3 regions of the Bradyrhizobium sp. 186 genome follow, and region 2 is predicted to be linked to each of the others. Evidence: predicted binding sites of a transcription regulator. Region 2 holds the regulator's gene; each other region holds the start of a gene.
What was found. The regulator HrcA, encoded in region 2, represses chaperone genes, less so after heat shock. The targets are predictions, from matches to a motif close to GTTAGCACTCNCNNNNNGNGAGTGCTAAC.
Positions count from the first base shown of each region.

Region 1: IVB18_RS32955 (co-chaperone GroES) is a predicted target of HrcA. The motif match lies at 4,633-4,661, and genes of this name have one in related genera.
Region 3: IVB18_RS11320 (co-chaperone GroES) is a predicted target of HrcA. The motif match lies at 2,801-2,829, and genes of this name have one in related genera.

Region 1 covers NZ_CP082164.1:6,811,018-6,816,810, forward strand. The annotation lists gene IVB18_RS32935 (MFS transporter) at 392-1,615, opposite strand; gene IVB18_RS32940 (nucleoside transporter C-terminal domain-containing protein) at 1,788-3,038, shown strand; gene IVB18_RS32945 (cupin domain-containing protein) at 3,243-3,782, opposite strand; gene IVB18_RS32950 (usg protein) at 4,039-4,326, opposite strand; gene IVB18_RS32955 (co-chaperone GroES) at 4,704-5,018, shown strand; gene groL (chaperonin GroEL) at 5,063-5,793, shown strand, end outside.
Region 2 covers NZ_CP082164.1:10,369,255-10,375,047, reverse strand. The annotation lists gene IVB18_RS49590 (penicillin-binding protein activator) at 1-284, shown strand, start outside; gene hemW (radical SAM family heme chaperone HemW) at 435-1,589, opposite strand; gene rdgB (RdgB/HAM1 family non-canonical purine NTP pyrophosphatase) at 1,576-2,211, opposite strand; gene rph (ribonuclease PH) at 2,222-2,935, opposite strand; gene hrcA (heat-inducible transcriptional repressor HrcA) at 3,109-4,197, shown strand; gene grpE (nucleotide exchange factor GrpE) at 4,291-4,896, shown strand; gene pncA (bifunctional nicotinamidase/pyrazinamidase) at 5,018-5,740, opposite strand.
Region 3 covers NZ_CP082164.1:2,433,486-2,439,278, reverse strand. The annotation lists partial or broken gene IVB18_RS11330 (transposase) at 336-761, shown strand; gene IVB18_RS11325 (IS256 family transposase) at 861-2,144, shown strand; gene IVB18_RS11320 (co-chaperone GroES) at 2,869-3,183, shown strand; gene groL (chaperonin GroEL) at 3,274-4,926, shown strand; gene IVB18_RS11310 (phosphate-starvation-inducible PsiE family protein) at 5,623-5,793, opposite strand, start outside.

The DNA of each region.
Region 1 (5,793 bases), 3.6 Mb from region 2:
AAGCGGAATCGTGGTGCAGTCGCCTTGTGCGACGACCGAATGTGAGTTTGATCTGGCAAGCAACCCAGATCGTCGAACCGGCTCGACCCTTGGATCGCAAATGCGAGGATGGCAGATGCCCTGACAGAACCGCCAACGCGAGGAGCTCCTATCGGCCCAACGCACCAAGCATGATGGCGTGCTCGCTCAACTCAAGGCCAAGCCGCTTCGCGGCGGCCCTAACAGGCCGGCCTTGACTTGATCTGCGCGCGCCATCCTGCAGAACCCGCGGTCGGGACGAAGAGGTGGCTGCAGTCGAACAAAAAGGTGACTGCTCATCCTTGCCTCCGCGGAAACAGCTTGGATTGCTTCGTCGCTTCGCTCCTCGCAATGACGGGGAGAGCTTCTCGCCCTACTCCAACGTTTCCACCCGCCGCAGGCTCGGAAACAGCTTCATCCACAACAGCGCCACCGCGATGGTGCAGACGCCGCCGAGCACCGCGGCCGGCATGGCGCCGAACAGCGCGGCCGCCACCCCGCTTTCGAACTGACCGAGCTGGTTCGAGGCGTTGATGAAGAGGAAGTTGACCGCCCCGACCCGGCCGCGCATCTCGTCGGGGGTTGCCAGCTGCACCAGCGAGAAGCGGATCACGACGCTGATCGTATCGGCCGCACCGAGGATCGCAAGCGACAGCACCGACAGCCACATCCAGGACGACAGCGCGAACACCACGGTGGCGACGCCGAACACGATCACGGCCTGGAACATGCGCAGGCCGACATGCCGCGAAATGGCGTGCCGCGCCAGCACCATGGTCATCGCCAGCGCGCCGACCGCCGGCGCGGCGCGTAAGATCCCGAGCCCCATTGGGCCGGTCTGGAGAATGTCGCGGGCATAGATCGGCAGCAGCGCCGTGACGCCGCCGAACAGCACCGCGAACAAATCGAGCGAGATGGTGCCGATGATCGCCGGATTGCTGCGGATGAAACGAACGCCGGCAAAGATATTGTCCGCGCCGGCCATATCCTTGGCGACCGCCTGCGGGCGCGGCCGGATGAAGCCGGTCAGGATCATCCCAAGAATCCAGAACAGCACCATCACGGCGTAGGCGAGATGCGGCGCAATCGCATAGGCGAAGCCGCCGAGCGCCGGCCCGGTGATGGTCGCGATCTGCGCCGCGCCGCTCGAAACCGCCGTTGCACGCTGGAGCGATCCCTGCGGCGCGATCAGCGGCAGCAGCGCCGCGGTGGTCGGGCTTTCGAAGGCCCCGGCGATGCCGAGCACGAAGGTCGCGATAAAAATCTGCACTTCACTGACCGCGCCGAGGTAAGTGCTGACTGCGAGATAAAGCGCGGTCGCGGCTTCCACGAGCTGGCAGAGCTGAACGACGCGCTTGCGCTCGTAGCGGTCGGCGGCATGGCCGGCGACGAACACCAGCAGCGCTGTAGGGAGGAACTGCACGAGGCCGACCATGCCGAGGTCGAAGGCCGAGCCGGTGAGATCGTAGATCTGCCAGCCGATCGCGACCGCAGCGATCTGGCTGGAAAAGCGCGACAGGCTGCGCGAGAGCAGAAAGAACAGGAAGGCGCGGTGGGAGAGGAGTGCACGGGCGCTGACTGGCGGATTCGCCGGCACCGGCCGCACTCCACTTAGCTCCTGGCTCACCCTTGGACCATCCGCCTGATATTGACGAGGCCTCGCGTGGCTGACGCGGACTTGCTTGTCAACAGCGGGACGCTCCGTCGATCTTCCGGCATTGCGTTTGCATCGCACGCACGGCCATAATCGTTGGAGGTTTGGGGACATCATGCTGCGGCTGCAATCAGCACTCGGCGTTTTCGCATTGCTGGCGATCGCCTGGGCGTTGGCGGAGAATCGTCGCGCGGTGTCGCTGCGCCAGGCGGCGATCGGCCTTGTCGCCACCTTCGTCACCGCGATCGTCCTCCTGAAGCTGCCCGTCATCGCGCATGCCTTCGGCGCCATCAACGACGCTGTCGGCGCGATCTCCGCGGCCTCGCGCGCCGGCTCCTCCTTCGTGTTCGGCTATGTCGGCGGCGGTCCCCCGCCCTTCGACGTGAAGGTGCCGGGCGCCGATTTCATCCTGGCGTTCCAGGCGCTGCCGATCGTGCTGGTGATGAGCGTGCTGACGACGCTGTTGTTCTATTGGCGCGTGCTGCCGCCGATCGTGCGCGGCATGGCCTGGCTGCTCGAACGCACGCTCGGGGTCGGCGGCGCGGTGGGACTGTCGACCGCCGCCAACATCTTTCTCGGCATGGTCGAGGCGCCGCTGTTCGTGCGGCCGTATCTGGCGCAGATGACGCGCAGCGAACTATTCCTGGTGATGACCGGCGGCATGGCCGGCATCGCCGGCACGGTGCTGGTGCTCTATGCGACGCTCCTTGCGCCCCTCATTCCCGACGCGGCCGCGCATTTCGTTATCGCCTCCGTGCTGGGCGCGCCAGCCGCGATCCTGGTCAGCCTGATCATGGTGCCGGAGACCTCCGACAAGCGCACCGGCGGCGCGCTGGAGGATCCGGAGATGGAAGTCTCCGGCACGATGGATGCGATCGTGAAAGGGACGAGCGCAGGGATCGAGCTGCTGATCAACATCGTCGCCATGTTGCTGGTGCTGGTGGCGCTGGTCTATCTCGTCAATGCCATCCTCGGACTGCTGCCGAATATCGGCGGCGCTGCGATCTCGTTGCAGCGCCTGCTCGGTCTCGTGATGGCGCCAGTGTGCTGGCTGATGGGGCTGCCGTGGGACCAGGCGGTGACGGCCGGCAGCCTGATGGGCACCAAGACCGTGCTCAACGAATTGATCGCTTATGTCGATCTGTCAAAACTTGCGCCGGACGCGCTCGACGCGCGCTCGCGCCTGATCATGCTCTACGCGATGTGCGGCTTCGCCAATTTCGCCAGCCTCGGCATCATGATCGGCGGCCTCGGCGTGATGGCGCCGGAACGGCGCGCGGAGATCAACACGCTCGGGCTGAAGTCGATCGTGTCGGGCACGCTGACGACGTGTCTGATGGGAGCGATCGTGGGGGTGCTGGCATAGCAACGAGCTCGTAGCCCGGATGGAGCGCAGCGCAATCCGGGACCACCTTCTCCGCGGAGAGACTTTCCCGGATTTCGCTTCGCTCCAGCCGGGCTACAAGGGACCCGTCATTGCGAGCGAAGCGAAGCAATCCAGACTGCATCCGCGGAGAGATTTTGGATTGCTTCGTCGCAAGAGCTCCTCGCAATGACGAGGAGAGAGCGCCTACGCCTTTAACTCCACCGTCTTGAACTCCGCCGGCAAAATCACCTCCAGCAGCTCGACGTCGTCCGAATAGTCCAGGATCATATGCTTGATCTTCGGCGGCTGGGTCCAGGCGCTGCCTTCCTTCATCAAGGTCTCGCCCTCGCCGTCCATGTAGGTCTTCACCCAGCCCTTGAGCACGTAGACCATCTGGAAGTCGACGGCGTGAAAGTGCAGTTTTGACACTTCGTCCGGATTACAGGGACCCTGCAGCCGGATCACATGCGCTCGAGCCAGCCCGTGGCTCGCATCGGCGATGCCGAGATCGCGATATTTCGCGTAGGCACGCAGGCCATCGGCTTTGAAGTCTTCCTCGCGGTGATGGCTGATCGCGATGCGCTGCTTGGGCCGCACAGCTTTCTTGGCAGATGATCTGGCCGATGCCGAGCGGGCCTTCGACTTCACCGCCTTGCGTGCCGAGGATCGCGCCGCGGCTTTGCTGCCGCTCCTCTTCTTCACGGCGGCTTGCGCCGCGTTGCGCGATTTCACCTTCTTGGCCATGGCTGCCTCCCGTTGTTGTTATGGGGAGAGGCTATCACACATTGGGAAATCGTAGGGTGGGCAAAGCGGAGAGGCTGGGCAAGTATCCAATGCATCTTCAATGCTGTAGAAAATTATCCGTTGTTGTACGAGGAGGCAGTCAGGAAATTCCATCAAAGTCGCCTTGGGCCCACGCGATAAGAACGATGTTCTACGACGCGGCCGCCGCAATGAATACTTGCCCAGCCTCTCCGCTTTGCCCACCCGAAGCCTCGTCTCAATGCAGCCTGAACACGCCATCCACTGCGCGCAGCTCGGCCGGCTTGATCAGCTTCGAATGCGCCACCGTCACTGAGAACAGGGGGCCGTCGAGCTTTTCCTCCCAGAACGCGAGGAAATCCTTCAGCACCGGAAATTTCGGGAACATGTCGTAGTTCTGCCAGATGTAGGTCTGGAGCAGCGAAGGATGATCCGGCATTCGGTAGAGAATTTGCGCCGTCGTCAGCCCGTAACCCAGCACCTGCTTCCGGAAGTCGTCGGAAACAACCCCAACCCGCGAGACCATGCCAACCTCCTGTGCAGGAGCGCATATTCAAGGGGTGGCTTTCCGGTACGCCCTACGAGCCACCCGGTGGAGATGCGCTCACATGAGAGAAATGTGACGCAAACTGACAATGCATCTCAAGCCCAAAAGTTTAACAAGCTGTTGAAATTCAATGCGTTAGCAGCAGATGCGGCACGGTGCTAATACGGTCCCCAAGGCCGGTTAACGATGGTAAAGAATTCTGGCAGGCAGCGCTTCTGAGTGCTTATTTTTCTGCTAGAAGCCCTTGCTCCCGCAAAAATCCTGGCCTATTTGATCTTCACCCGCATTGGCACTCGCGGGCATCGACTGCTAACACCCTGAAAACATCAATCCGAGCAAACGCTTAGGAGGACTGCATGAAATTCCGTCCGCTTCACGACCGCGTCGTGGTCAAGCGCATCGACGCAGAAGAGAAGACCGCTGGCGGCATTATCATTCCCGACACCGTCAAGGAAAAGCCCTCGCAGGGCGAAATCGTCGCTGTCGGCCCCGGTGGCCGCGACGAAGCCGGCAAGCTGATCCCGATCGACCTGAAGGTCGGCGACCGCGTGCTGTTCGGCAAGTGGTCCGGCACCGAGGTCAAGATCGACAATGAAGATCTGCTGATCATGAAGGAAAGCGACGTGATGGGCGTCCTCGACGTCCCCGCTTCCAAGAAGAAGGCGGCCTAAGAGCCCCCTCTCTCCACCAGCTAAACACCTAAGGAAAAATCCAGATGGCAGCTAAAGAAGTCAAATTCGGCGTCGATGCACGCGACAAGATGCTGCGTGGCGTCGACATCCTCGCCAACGCCGTCAAGGTGACGCTCGGCCCCAAGGGCCGCAACGTCGTCCTCGACAAGTCGTTCGGCGCTCCCCGCATCACCAAGGACGGCGTCACCGTCGCCAAGGAGATCGAGCTCGACGACAAGTTCGAGAACATGGGCGCCCAGATGGTGCGCGAAGTCGCCTCCAAGTCCGCCGATGCGGCCGGCGACGGCACCACCACCGCAACCGTGCTCGCGGCCGCGATCGTCCGTGAAGGCGCCAAGTCGGTTGCCGCCGGCATGAACCCGATGGACCTGAAGCGTGGTATCGACCTGGCCGTGGAAGCCGTGGTCGCCGACCTCGTCAAGAACTCCAAGAAGGTCACCTCGAACGACGAGATCGCCCAGGTCGGCACCATCTCGGCCAACGGCGACGCCGAGATCGGCAAGTTCCTCTCCGACGCCATGAAGAAGGTCGGCAACGAGGGTGTCATCACCGTCGAGGAAGCCAAGTCGCTCGAGACCGAGCTCGACGTTGTCGAGGGCATGCAGTTCGACCGCGGCTACATCTCGCCCTACTTCGTCACCAACGCCGACAAGATGCGCGTTGAGATGGACGACGCCTACATCCTCATCAACGAGAAGAAGCTCTCCTCGCTGAACGAGCTGCTGCCGCTGCTCGAGGCCGTGGTGCAGACCGG
Region 2 (5,793 bases):
TTCGCGCATTCTCCGGCCGCTATCGCACCAAATATGGCGGCGAGCCGGTGCGCACCGCAACGCTCGCCTACGACGCAGTGGCTCTCGTCGCCGCGCTCGCGCGCACGCAAGGCCCCACGCGCTTCTCGTCCGACGTGCTCACCAACCCCTCCGGCTTCGCCGGCATCGACGGCCTGTTCCGCTTCCGCGCGGATGGAACGAACGAGCGCGGCCTCGCGGTGATGAAGGTGACGACCGGCGGTGGTGTGGCGGTCGCGGGTTCGCCGAAGAGTTTTGGGGCTTGATGATTCACCCCTCCCGCTTGCGGGAGAGGTCGGCGCGTAGCGCCGGGTGAGGGCTCTCTCCGCTTGGGGATTGTCCCGTTGCGGAGACACCCTCTCCCCAACCCTCTCCCGCAAGCGGGAGAGGGAGCGCACCGCCGATTTGGTTGAGACTTACGCCGCCAGATCCGCGACTACCGCGTCCAGCACCGGAAAACCGCTGCTCGTCACGCGCAGCCGTCCCGTTGCATCCACCGTGATCGCACCTTCTTCGCGCAACAGCGCGATGCGCTTGGGGTCGAGCGGGCGGCCGGACAGGGCAGTGTAACGCTTCGGATCGATACCTTCCGCAAGGCGCAATCCCATCAGCAGGAATTCGTCGGCGCGCTCCTCGCTGTTGAGGAGATCGTCGGTGACGACGCCATGGCCGTTGGTTTCGACCCGCATCAGCCAGGCTTCGGGGCGCTTCTCGGTGGCGATTGCGTGCCTGATGCCGTCGATATCGAGTCTTCCGTGTGCGCCAGGGCCGACGCCGGCATATTCCTCGCCGCGCCAGTAGACCAGATTGTGCCGGCACTCGGCGCCGCGCCGCGCGTGATTGGAGATCTCGTAAGCAGGCAGCCCGAGCTTGTCGCAGGTTTCCTGCGTGACGTCGTAGAGCGCGCGCGCGACCGCTTCGTCCGGTATCTTCAGCTTGCCGGCCTGGTGCAGGCCGAAAAACGGCGTGCCTTCCTCGATGGTGAGCTGATAGAGCGACAGATGCTCGGCGGCCTCGTCGATGGCGTGACGTAGTTCATCGGCCCACATCGCCGGGGTCTGGTCGGGGCGGGCGTAGATCAGATCGAAGGAGTAACGGTCGAACGAACGGCGCGCGATCGCGACCGCATCGAGTGCCTCGCGGGCGCTATGCAGGCGGCCCAGCGCTTTCAGCGAGGCGTCGTCGAGCGCCTGCACTCCGAGCGAGACGCGGTTGACGCCGGCGGCGCGATAGCCTGCGAAGCGCGTGGCTTCGACGCTGGTCGGATTCGCCTCGAGCGTGACCTCGACGTCGCCGGCGACCTTCCAGTGCTTGCCGATGGCATCGAGAACCGCGCCGACGGTCGCAGGCTGCATCAAAGACGGTGTGCCGCCGCCGAGGAAGATCGAGGTGACCTCGCGGCCCGGCGCGCGCTGCGCAGTCGTTTCGATCTCGCGCGTAAAGGCAGAGGCAAAGCGCGCCTCGTCGATCGGGGCGTGGCGGACGTGACTGTTGAAGTCGCAATAGGGGCACTTCGACAGGCAGAACGGCCAGTGCACGTAGACGCCGAAAGCTTCGTTAGCGCGGCTCAAGGCAGATCTCCGCCAGTTTCACGAAGGCGCGGGCACGGTGCGAGAGTCCGAGGCCCAACGGCGGCAGGCCGTGCTTCTCGATGCTGGTCATCTCGCCGAACGTACGTGTGTGGCCGTCGGGCAAAAACATCGGGTCGTAGCCGAAGCCGGCCGTGCCGCGCGGCGGCCAGACCAGCGTGCCGTCGACGCGCGCCTCGACTTCTTCGAGATGATGGTCGGGCCAGGCGACGCAGAGCGCGGAGACGAAATGCGCGGTGCGCTTGTCCGGTGTGGTGGCGCCGCGCTCCCGCAACAGGCGCTCGATCCGCGTCATCGCCGCGGTGAAATCCTTGGACGGACCCGCCCAGCGTGCGCTGTGGATGCCGGGCGCGCCGTCGAGCGCGTCGACCACGATGCCGGAATCATCGGCGAAGGAAGGAAGCTTAGTCGCCTGCGCCGCCGCGCTCGCCTTGATCGCGGCGTTGCTGCGGAAATCGTGGCCGGTCTCTTCCGGTTCGGGCAGGCCGAGCTCGCCGGCCGACACCGCCTCGATGCCGTGAGGCGCGAGCAGCTCCTTCATCTCGGCGAGCTTGCCGGGATTGTGGGTCGCGATGACGAGCTTTCCGGTGATTCGGCGGTGCATGGCTTATTGACTATGCCACCGCAAGTTTCTGCAAGTCCACGAGACGCGCGACGCCCTTGCGTGCCAGCGCCATCAGCGCCAGGAACTCGTCCTGCGTGAACGGCTCGCGCTCCGCGGTTCCCTGCACCTCGATGATGCGGCCGTCGCCGGTCATGACGAAATTGGCGTCGGTCTGGGCTTCCGAATCCTCGGCATAGTCGAGATCGAGCACCGGCGTGCCGTTGTAGATGCCGCAGGAGATCGCGGCGACGTTGTCGCGCATCACATTGGCCTTGATCATGTTGCGCGCCTTCATCCAGCTGATGCAATCAGCGAGCGCGACCCAGGCGCCCGTGATCGAGGCCGTACGGGTGCCGCCGTCGGCCTGGATCACGTCGCAATCGACCGTGATCTGACGCTCGCCGAGCGCTTCGAGATCGACGATGGTGCGAAGCGAGCGGCCGATCAGGCGCTGGATTTCCACGGTGCGGCCGCTCTGTTTTCCAGCGGAGGCCTCGCGGCGGGTGCGTTCCAGCGTGGCGCGCGGCAGCATGCCGTATTCGGCGGTGACCCAGCCGCGGCCCTGGCCCTTCAGCCACGGCGGCAGGCGCTCTTCCAAAGTGGCGGTGACCAGCACATGGGTATCGCCGAACTTCACCAGGCAGGAGCCTTCCGCATATTTGACCACGCCGCGCTCCAGCGTCACGGGGCGCAATTCGTCGGGCGCACGGCGGCTTGGCCGCATGGGAAATCCTCCAAAACTCACGGGAATAGGCTGTTCGCGGTGCTTGTAGGTGGGGTGAGGGTAGGCGGCAAGGGGGACGTCTGACTTTTCGGTCCCCAGGCAATCGCAAAACCACGCTTGTCAGCGGCCTCCCGGATAGACAAATTACAAGCATCCGAGAGGAGTTAACGTCCGTGGCCCATCACGATCCGATCCATCTGATCGCGCCGCGCGCAGGCCTCGCCCAGCTCAACGAGCGATCCCGCGATATCTTTCGTCAAATCGTCGAGAGTTATCTCACGACCGGTGAGCCGGTCGGCTCGCGCAATATCTCGCGCCTGATCGCCATGCCGCTGTCGCCGGCATCGGTGCGCAATGTCATGGCCGATCTGGAACAGCTCGGCCTGATCTATGCCCCGCACACCTCCGCCGGCCGGCTGCCGACGGAACTCGGCCTACGCTTCTTCGTCGATGCCTTGATGCAGGTCGGCGATCTCAACGACGCCGAACGGCAGGCGATCCAGAGCCAGCTCACCTCCGTCGGCCAGGCGCAATCGGTCGAGGCCGCTCTGGAGGAGGCGTTGACGCGGCTCTCCGGCCTGACCCGGGCCGCCGCGGTCGTGCTGACGCCGAAATCCAATGCGCGGTTGAAACACATCGAGTTTGTCCGGTTGGAACCGGAGAAGGCGCTGGCGATCCTGGTCGGTGAGGACGGCCAAGTCGAAAACCGGGTGCTGACGCTGCCGCCGGGGGTTCCATCCTCGGCGCTGACGGAGGCCGGCAATTTCCTCAACGCGAGAATCCGCGGCCGAACGCTGGCCGAGGCGCGGCTCGAGCTCGAGACTGCGCTCGGAGAGGCGCGCGCCGAGCTCGATCAGCTGACCCAGAAGGTGATCTCGGCCGGGATCGCAAGCTGGTCCGGCGGCGAGAACGAAGATCGCCAGCTCATCGTCCGCGGCCACGCCAATCTGCTCGAAGACCTGCACGCGCTGGAGGATCTCGAGCGCGTGCGCCTTCTGTTCGACGATCTCGAGACCAAGCGCGGCGTCATCGACCTGCTCGGCCGCGCCGAGACTGCCGAGGGGGTGCGCATCTTCATCGGCTCCGAGAACAAGCTGTTCTCGCTGTCGGGCTCCTCCACCATTATCGCGCCCTATCGGGATGCCGCCGGCCGCATCGTCGGCGTTTTGGGCGTGATCGGGCCGACACGGCTGAATTATGCCCGCGTGATCCCCACCGTGGACTACGCCGCCCGCATCGTCAGTCGCCTTCTGGGCGGCTGACCGGCGTTTCGATCACGGGCGCTTGATTTTCGGCGTCCGAAGCACGATATCCGGACAAGAAAAATCCCTGAGACGAGTTTGAGAAGAGGGCCGATGACCGATCGAGACCGGCAACCCGAAGACACGACTGGCGAGCCCGTGGTGTCAAAGCCGTATGTGATGCCCGACGATCCCGAGCCCGGTTCGGTCGAATTGTTGCAGCAGGAGGTCTCCGAGGCGCGTGACCGCATGCTGCGGACGCTGGCCGAGATGGAGAATCTGCGCAAGCGCACCATCAAGGAGGTCGCCGACGCCAGGCTCTATGGCATCACCGGCTTTGCCCGCGACGTGCTCGACATCGCCGACAATCTCCAGCGCGCGCTTGATGCGGTTCCGGCCGAGGCGCGGGCCGCTGCCGATCCTGGCCTGACATCGCTGATCGAGGGCGTCGAGCTCACCGAGCGTTCGCTGCTCAACGCGCTGGAAAAGCACGGCGTGAAGAAGTTCGATCCGCAGGGCCAGAAGTTCGACCCGAACTTCCAGCAGGCGATGTTCGAAGTGCCCGATCCGTCGGTGCCGTCGGGCACCGTGGTGCAGGTCATGCAGGCCGGCTACACCATCGGCGAGCGCGTGCTTCGTCCGGCTCTCGTTGGTGTCGCCAAGGGCGGCGCAAAGGCCGCACCTGCCGCCAACAACAACGAGCCGAACGGCGCGGTGTAAGCCGCATTCTACGCACTGTTGGTTCAGGCGTCGTTCCGGGGCGGCTCGCAGAGCCGAACCCGGAAACTCGAGCTTCCGGGTTCGATGCTTCGCATCGCCCCGGAATGACGGCTCGCTTCCGTTACGCGCTCACCGCGATATCGCCCGACTGAATCCGCTTCACCCCGGCCTTGGCCATATCGGCCCAGGCCTTGGCCAGCGAGCCCTGCGTGTCGATGCCGCGGCAGGCGTCTTCCACGACATAGACCTCGAAGCCCGCCTTGCGCGCGTCGAGCGCGGTCCAGGCGACGCAGAAATCGGTCGCGAGCCCTGCGACGAAGACGCGCTTGATCTTGCGCCCCTTCAGATAGCCGGCGAGACCGGTCGAAGTCTTGCCGTCGGCTTCGAGGAAGGCCGAGTAGCTGTCGACGTCCTTGTGAAAGCCCTTGCGGATGATGAGCTCGGCGTGCGCGATCGAAAGGTCCTTCGACAACGCCGCGCCGTCGGTGCCTTGCACGCAATGGTCGGGCCACAGCACCTGCTTGCCATAGGGCAGGTCGACGGTCTCGAACGGCTTCTTGCCGGGATGTACCGAGGCGAACGAGACATGGCCGGGCGTGTGCCAGTCCTGCGTCATCACCACGTTCGCGAACGCCTTGGCCAACTTGTTGATGACCGGCACCACCTGGTCGCCTTCCTTCACCGCGAGACTGCCGCCGGGCAGGAAGCAGTTTTGCACGTCGATCACGAGCAGCGCGGATGAATCATCCGGCTTGATCGATGCGGCTGCAAAGAGCGCGGTTGGAGCGAGCGTCGCGAGCGCCGTCGTCCCAAGCGCCGCCAAGATTTGTCGCCGATCCAGCATCGTTCGCCTCCCTCCAGGATGAACCCAACGGAGGAGAAGACTAGTTCCGTTCG
Region 3 (5,793 bases), 2.5 Mb from region 2:
CCGAAATCGGCTCGACCCTCCATGGAAGCACCGGGCCCTGCCAGACTGGTCAGAGTATTCCTTTCGGCCGACTGCCTGGGAGCACGAAGTCCTGGAAGATTTTTCGGCTTTTCTCATCAACCTATTGGACGTAGTGGATGTCGCATTTGGGTCAAAACCGGGAATGCTCTGATCGAGCGCAACATTTCGGCTTAGCCCTCAAACCGGACATCTGCGCGTTAATGAGTACACGCCCTAGCACTACTTTGGCAGATTTTGGCGATTGATTGGCGAAACTGGATTCCCGAATCAGATTTTCAATGATTCGTGGGTGGTCGGCTTTTGGAGGGCCGACCATGGTGGACACGAAGTCGAATTGGGAAGACGAGCTTGGGCGCTGGCTCAAGCCATTCCCGGATCGTTTAGGGCACAAGGCGCGGCGGCGGATGTGTCCGCTTTATATCTCGGGATTGATTGGACCGGGCGATCGCAAGAGCGTCCAGCCAATGGCGGAGCGGCTGGCACCGGGCGAGTATGACCAGTTGCACCATTTCATCGCTGATGGCCTCTGGGATGCGGCGCCATTGGAGGCGGAATTGCTCGTTCAGGCCGATCGCCTGGTCGGCGGCAAAGATGTGGTGCTGGTCATCGACGACACGGCGATGCCGAAGAAGGGCGATCGTTCGGTTGGTGTTGCTCCATAATATGCCTCGTCTCTCGGCAAGACGGCTAATTGCCAAACATTGGTGTCGCTGACGCTTGCGCGGGGTGAAGTGCCGGTCAGAGCTGTCGCCGAAAGTTGGTGACGGCGGGAATCGGGAAGGCGGCATATCGTGGGGGTGCTTGACGCCTCCACTTCTCCACCGAAGGAGCGATATGCCGTGTCCAACGATAACGTCATCCAACTGATTCAGCCAGGAATCTTCGACGATCAACTCACAGAAGTCTTGCGCAACGGGGCACGTGCCCTTCTCGCCAAAGCGGTCGAGGCTGAGGTCGCGGACTTTCTCGGCCAGCATGCCGATTTGAAGACCCGGGACGGCCACCAGCGCGTCGTCCGCCACGGTCACCTGCCGGAGCGCGAGGTGATGACCGGCATCGGTCCGGTCGCCGTCCGCCAGCCACGTGTACGCGATCGTGAGGTGGCCGCTGCCGATCCTGGCCGCATCCGGTTCTCGCCGTCGATCCTGTCGCCCTACATGCGCCGCTCGAAGTCGATCAAAACGCTGTTGCCGATCCTATATCTGAAGGGTATTTCGACTGGCGACTTCTCCGAAGCGCTGGCGGCGCTGCTTGGCAAGGATGCTGCCGGGTTGTCGGCATCCGCCATCGGCCGACTGAAGGACGGCTGGCTCGACGAGCACGGCGCGTGGCAGAAGCGCGATCTGTCGGCCAAGCGCTACGTCTACATCTGGGCTGATGGCATCCATCTCGAAGCCCGCCTCGAAGACGAAAAGCAGTGCATCCTCGTGCTGATCGGCGCGACGCCGGAGGGCCGCAAGGAACTGGTCGGCTTCACCGATGGCGCCCGTGAGAGCGCGCACGACTGGCGCGATCTGCTGCTCGACCTGAAGCGGCGCGGGCTCGACGTGCCCCCGCAGCTCGTCATCGCCGATGGCGCACTCGGGTTCTGGAAGGCGGCCGGTGAGGTCTGGCCGAAAACGCGCGAGCAGCGCTGCTGGGTGCACAAGACCGCCAACGTACTTGCCAAGCTGCCGAAGAGCCAGCAGCCGAAAGCCAAACGCGCGTTGCAGGAGATATGGATGGCCGAAACCAAGGCCACAGCCGAGCTGGCGTTCGACGCCTTCATCGAGAGCTACGCGCTGAAATACGAGAAGGCCGCCGATTGCCTGCGCAAGGATCGAGACACGCTGCTGGCTTTCTACGACTTCCCGGCAGAGCATTGGAAACACCTGCGCACGACCAACCCCATCGAAAGCACCTTCGCCACCGTGCGTCATCGCACGATCCGATCGAAGGGCTGTCTATCCAACAAGACCGCGCTCGCGATGGTCTTCAAACTGGTCGAGGGCGCCCAGAAAAATTGGCGTCGTCTCGATGGCCACAACCAGTTGCCAAAACTCGTTCTCGGTGTGACATTCAACAACGGGATCGAGGTCATCGCCAAGCCGACCGACCGTCAGCCCGCAACCGCCGCCGCCTGACCGGCTCCGGCCGTCACCAAAAATTGGCGATAGCTCTGTCAGAACTGCCGCGACTGAAAACAATGCGACGTTTGCGTGAAAAATGGCCATCGTTCCCTCCCGTTTAGGTGGCGCAGAGAACTAAGTGCAAGCAGAGCAGGCTATGCCTTGAGGAACACCGGGGCAAGAAAATAGAAATTCAACACTGAGCTGAGCTGTGTTGCGGCGCGCAGTCGAGCCAGCGAAGGAGCGTCAGCAGAACTGATCCATTTTCAGACTGCTTAGGCGGTAAACGTGTGCGCTCGCTGCGGGAAGGACATCCGCTAATGGGATGGTCCGTGCTCCTGCCCCGCCAGCAAGCGAAGCTGGCAAGGGGCGCCACAGACAAGGAGCACGCCATGTCTCAGACACCCAATACCGCGATGGCTCGGTGCTTTGCCTTGTTTGTCGGATTACGCTTAGTCATTTGACACCTAAGGCTTGATTGGGTCTACCGCAGATCATTCGTAGGGGATCAATACCCCTGCGGGGTAACGTTCCTGACAGTCAAAATGACCTATTGGGATACAACCTGTGTTCCCATTCCAAATATCGGGCTAATTGCCCCCACTGCCCTACGGCACCTTCACGGCGAGGAACATACCGGGCCAAGACCGAGGTCGCCCTGAGCAGTACGACGTAGCACTCGCTAGCTTTGACTGCTATTTCATCCAAGATAAAAGCGACTAGCAAATAGGAGGAGAGCATGAAATTCCGTCCACTTCACGACCGCCTCGTGGTCAAGCGTATCGACGCAGAAGAGAAGACGGCTGGCGGCATCATCATTCCCGACACGGCCAAGGAAAAGCCCTCCCAGGGTGAAGTCATCGCTGTCGGCCCGGGCGGCCGCGACGAGAGCGGCAAGCTGATCCCGATAGACGTCCACGTCGGCGACCGCGTGCTGTTCGGCAAGTGGTCGGGCACCGAGGTCAAGATCGACGGCCAGGAGCTGCTGATCATGAAGGAGAGCGACATCATGGGCGTTCTCACCGACGTGGCTTCCAAGAAGAAGGCCGCCTGATCCACCGCTCGCACCGCTCACCCCTGAAGAGCGCCTGCCGGGCGCCTCGCCAAGGGTGAGATGAGAACAAGTCAATTCAGGGAAACCAATATGTCAGCCAAAGAAGTCAAATTCGGCGTAGACGCTCGCGACCGCATGCTCCGCGGTGTCGACATCCTCCACAATGCGGTGAAAGTGACGCTCGGCCCAAAGGGCCGCAACGTCGTCCTCGACAAGTCGTTCGGCGCTCCCCGCATCACCAAGGACGGCGTCACCGTCGCCAAGGAGATCGAGCTCGACGACAAGTTCGAGAACATGGGCGCCCAGATGGTGCGCGAAGTCGCCTCCAAGTCCGCCGACGCGGCCGGCGACGGCACCACCACCGCGACCGTGCTCGCCGCTGCGATCGTCCGTGAAGGCGCCAAGTCGGTTGCCGCCGGCATGAACCCGATGGATCTGAAGCGCGGTATCGACATGGCTGTGGAAGCCGTGGTTGCCGACCTCGTCAAGAACTCCAAGAAGGTCACCTCGAACGAGGAGATCGCTCAGGTCGGCACAATTTCGGCCAACGGCGATGCGGAGATCGGCAAGTTCATCTCCGACGCCATGAAGAAGGTCGGCAACGAGGGTGTCATCACCGTTGAGGAAGCCAAGTCGCTCGAGACCGAACTCGAAGTTGTCGAGGGCATGCAGTTCGACCGCGGCTATATCTCGCCCTACTTCGTCACCAACGCCGATAAGATGCGCGTTGAAATGGATGATGCCTACGTCCTGATTAATGAGAAAAAGCTATCTCAGTTGAATGAACTGCTTCCCTTGTTAGAAGCGGTGGTGCAGAGCGGCAAGCCGCTTGTGATTATTGCCGAAGACGTCGAAGGCGAAGCGCTCGCCACCCTCGTGGTCAACCGCCTCCGTGGCGGCCTGAAGGTCGCGGCCGTCAAGGCTCCGGGCTTCGGCGATCGCCGCAAGGCCATGCTCCAGGACATCGCGATCTTGACCGGCGGCCAGGCCATCTCGGAAGATCTCGGCATCAAGCTCGAGAACGTCACGCTCAACATGCTCGGTCGCGCCAAAAAGGTGATGATCGACAAGGAGAACACCACAATCGTCAGCGGCGCCGGCAAGAAGGCCGACATCGAGGCGCGCGTGGCGCAAATCAAGGCGCAGATCGAGGAGACCACCTCGGACTACGACCGTGAGAAGCTGCAGGAGCGTCTCGCCAAGCTCGCGGGCGGCGTCGCGGTGATCCGCGTCGGCGGCGCGACCGAGGTCGAGGTCAGGGAGCGCAAGGATCGCGTGGACGATGCGATGCATGCGACCCGTGCGGCCGTCGAGGAAGGCATCCTGCCGGGCGGCGGCGTTGCGCTGCTGCGTGCCTCCGAGCACCTCAAGGGGATTCGCACCAAAAATGACGACCAGAAGACCGGGGTCGAGATCGTGCGCAAGGCGTTGTCTTACCCGGCCCGCCAGATCGCAATCAACGCGGGCGAGGACGGTTCGGTCATCGTCGGCAAGATCCTCGAAAAGGATCAGTACTCGTACGGCTTCGACTCCCAGACCGGCGAATACGGCAACCTGGTTTCCAAGGGCATCATCGATCCGACCAAGGTGGTTCGAGTGGCGATCCAGAACGCGGCGTCCGTCGCAGCGCTCCTGATCACCACCGAAGCTATGGTGGCCGAAGTGCCGAAGAAGAACACCGGTGCGGGCGGCATGCCTCCGGGCGGCGGCGGCATGGGTGGCATGGGGGGTATGGACTTCTAAGTCCGACCTTCAGAGCTCAACAAGAAGAAGGCTCGGCAGCGATGCCGAGCCTTTTCTGATTTCCTGGCGGTCAGCCGGGATCCACTGGCGCACCGTATTGCGCGAGCGCGTCGAAGCCCGCGCCGCCGACAAATATCAGGCGGCCGAGTTCGAGGGGACACCGCCCCGAATCATCCTGAGGAGCCTCCATTCCCCGAAACAGCGATAGCAGCTTCCTGGCCGACGCACGCCGCCCAATAGAAACAGATTGCCAATCAGAACCTTACAAGGACGACGCGCCTCCGCTAAGAGTCCAATCGCGGCGGTCGCGCGCTGGGCGAGCCGCATCAAATCTGCCCCTACAACCAGACCACCTGTGAGCCGGTCTGGACTTCGCATACAGGCCAAAACGGAAAGTCCGCCCCCGGTACGCAGCGCGAGTAACTGATCGTTAATGCAACGAGAGCGCTCCCGCTCATTTCGATCTTTCGCGTTTTTACACAGCTAGGGTCAATCGCATCACTTTGGCCGTATGCCGGCCGCTTCTGCTCTATCCCCAACTCCGGACATGTCGCTGTACTGCGGCAAATGTCGTGATGGCACAACAACAGAAGTGCAGGTCGGTTTGCTGGCAACCTGTTTCCTCGCGTCGGGCTAGGAACTTTGAATTTGAACTCGTTTTGTCAGCTTTTGTAGCGACCGCCTTGCAATGCAACCTCATCCGTCTCCCGCCGCGATGATTTCGCGCGGCTGCCCTTGGTCGCGCACCAGCCAATAGACGGCGCCCAGCGCGAGGATGGCTGCGGCGAGCGCCAGCAGATGGAAGGCATCCGTGCTCGACAGATCGAGAATGATCAATTTGCGTACCACCGCCAGCAACGCAATCAG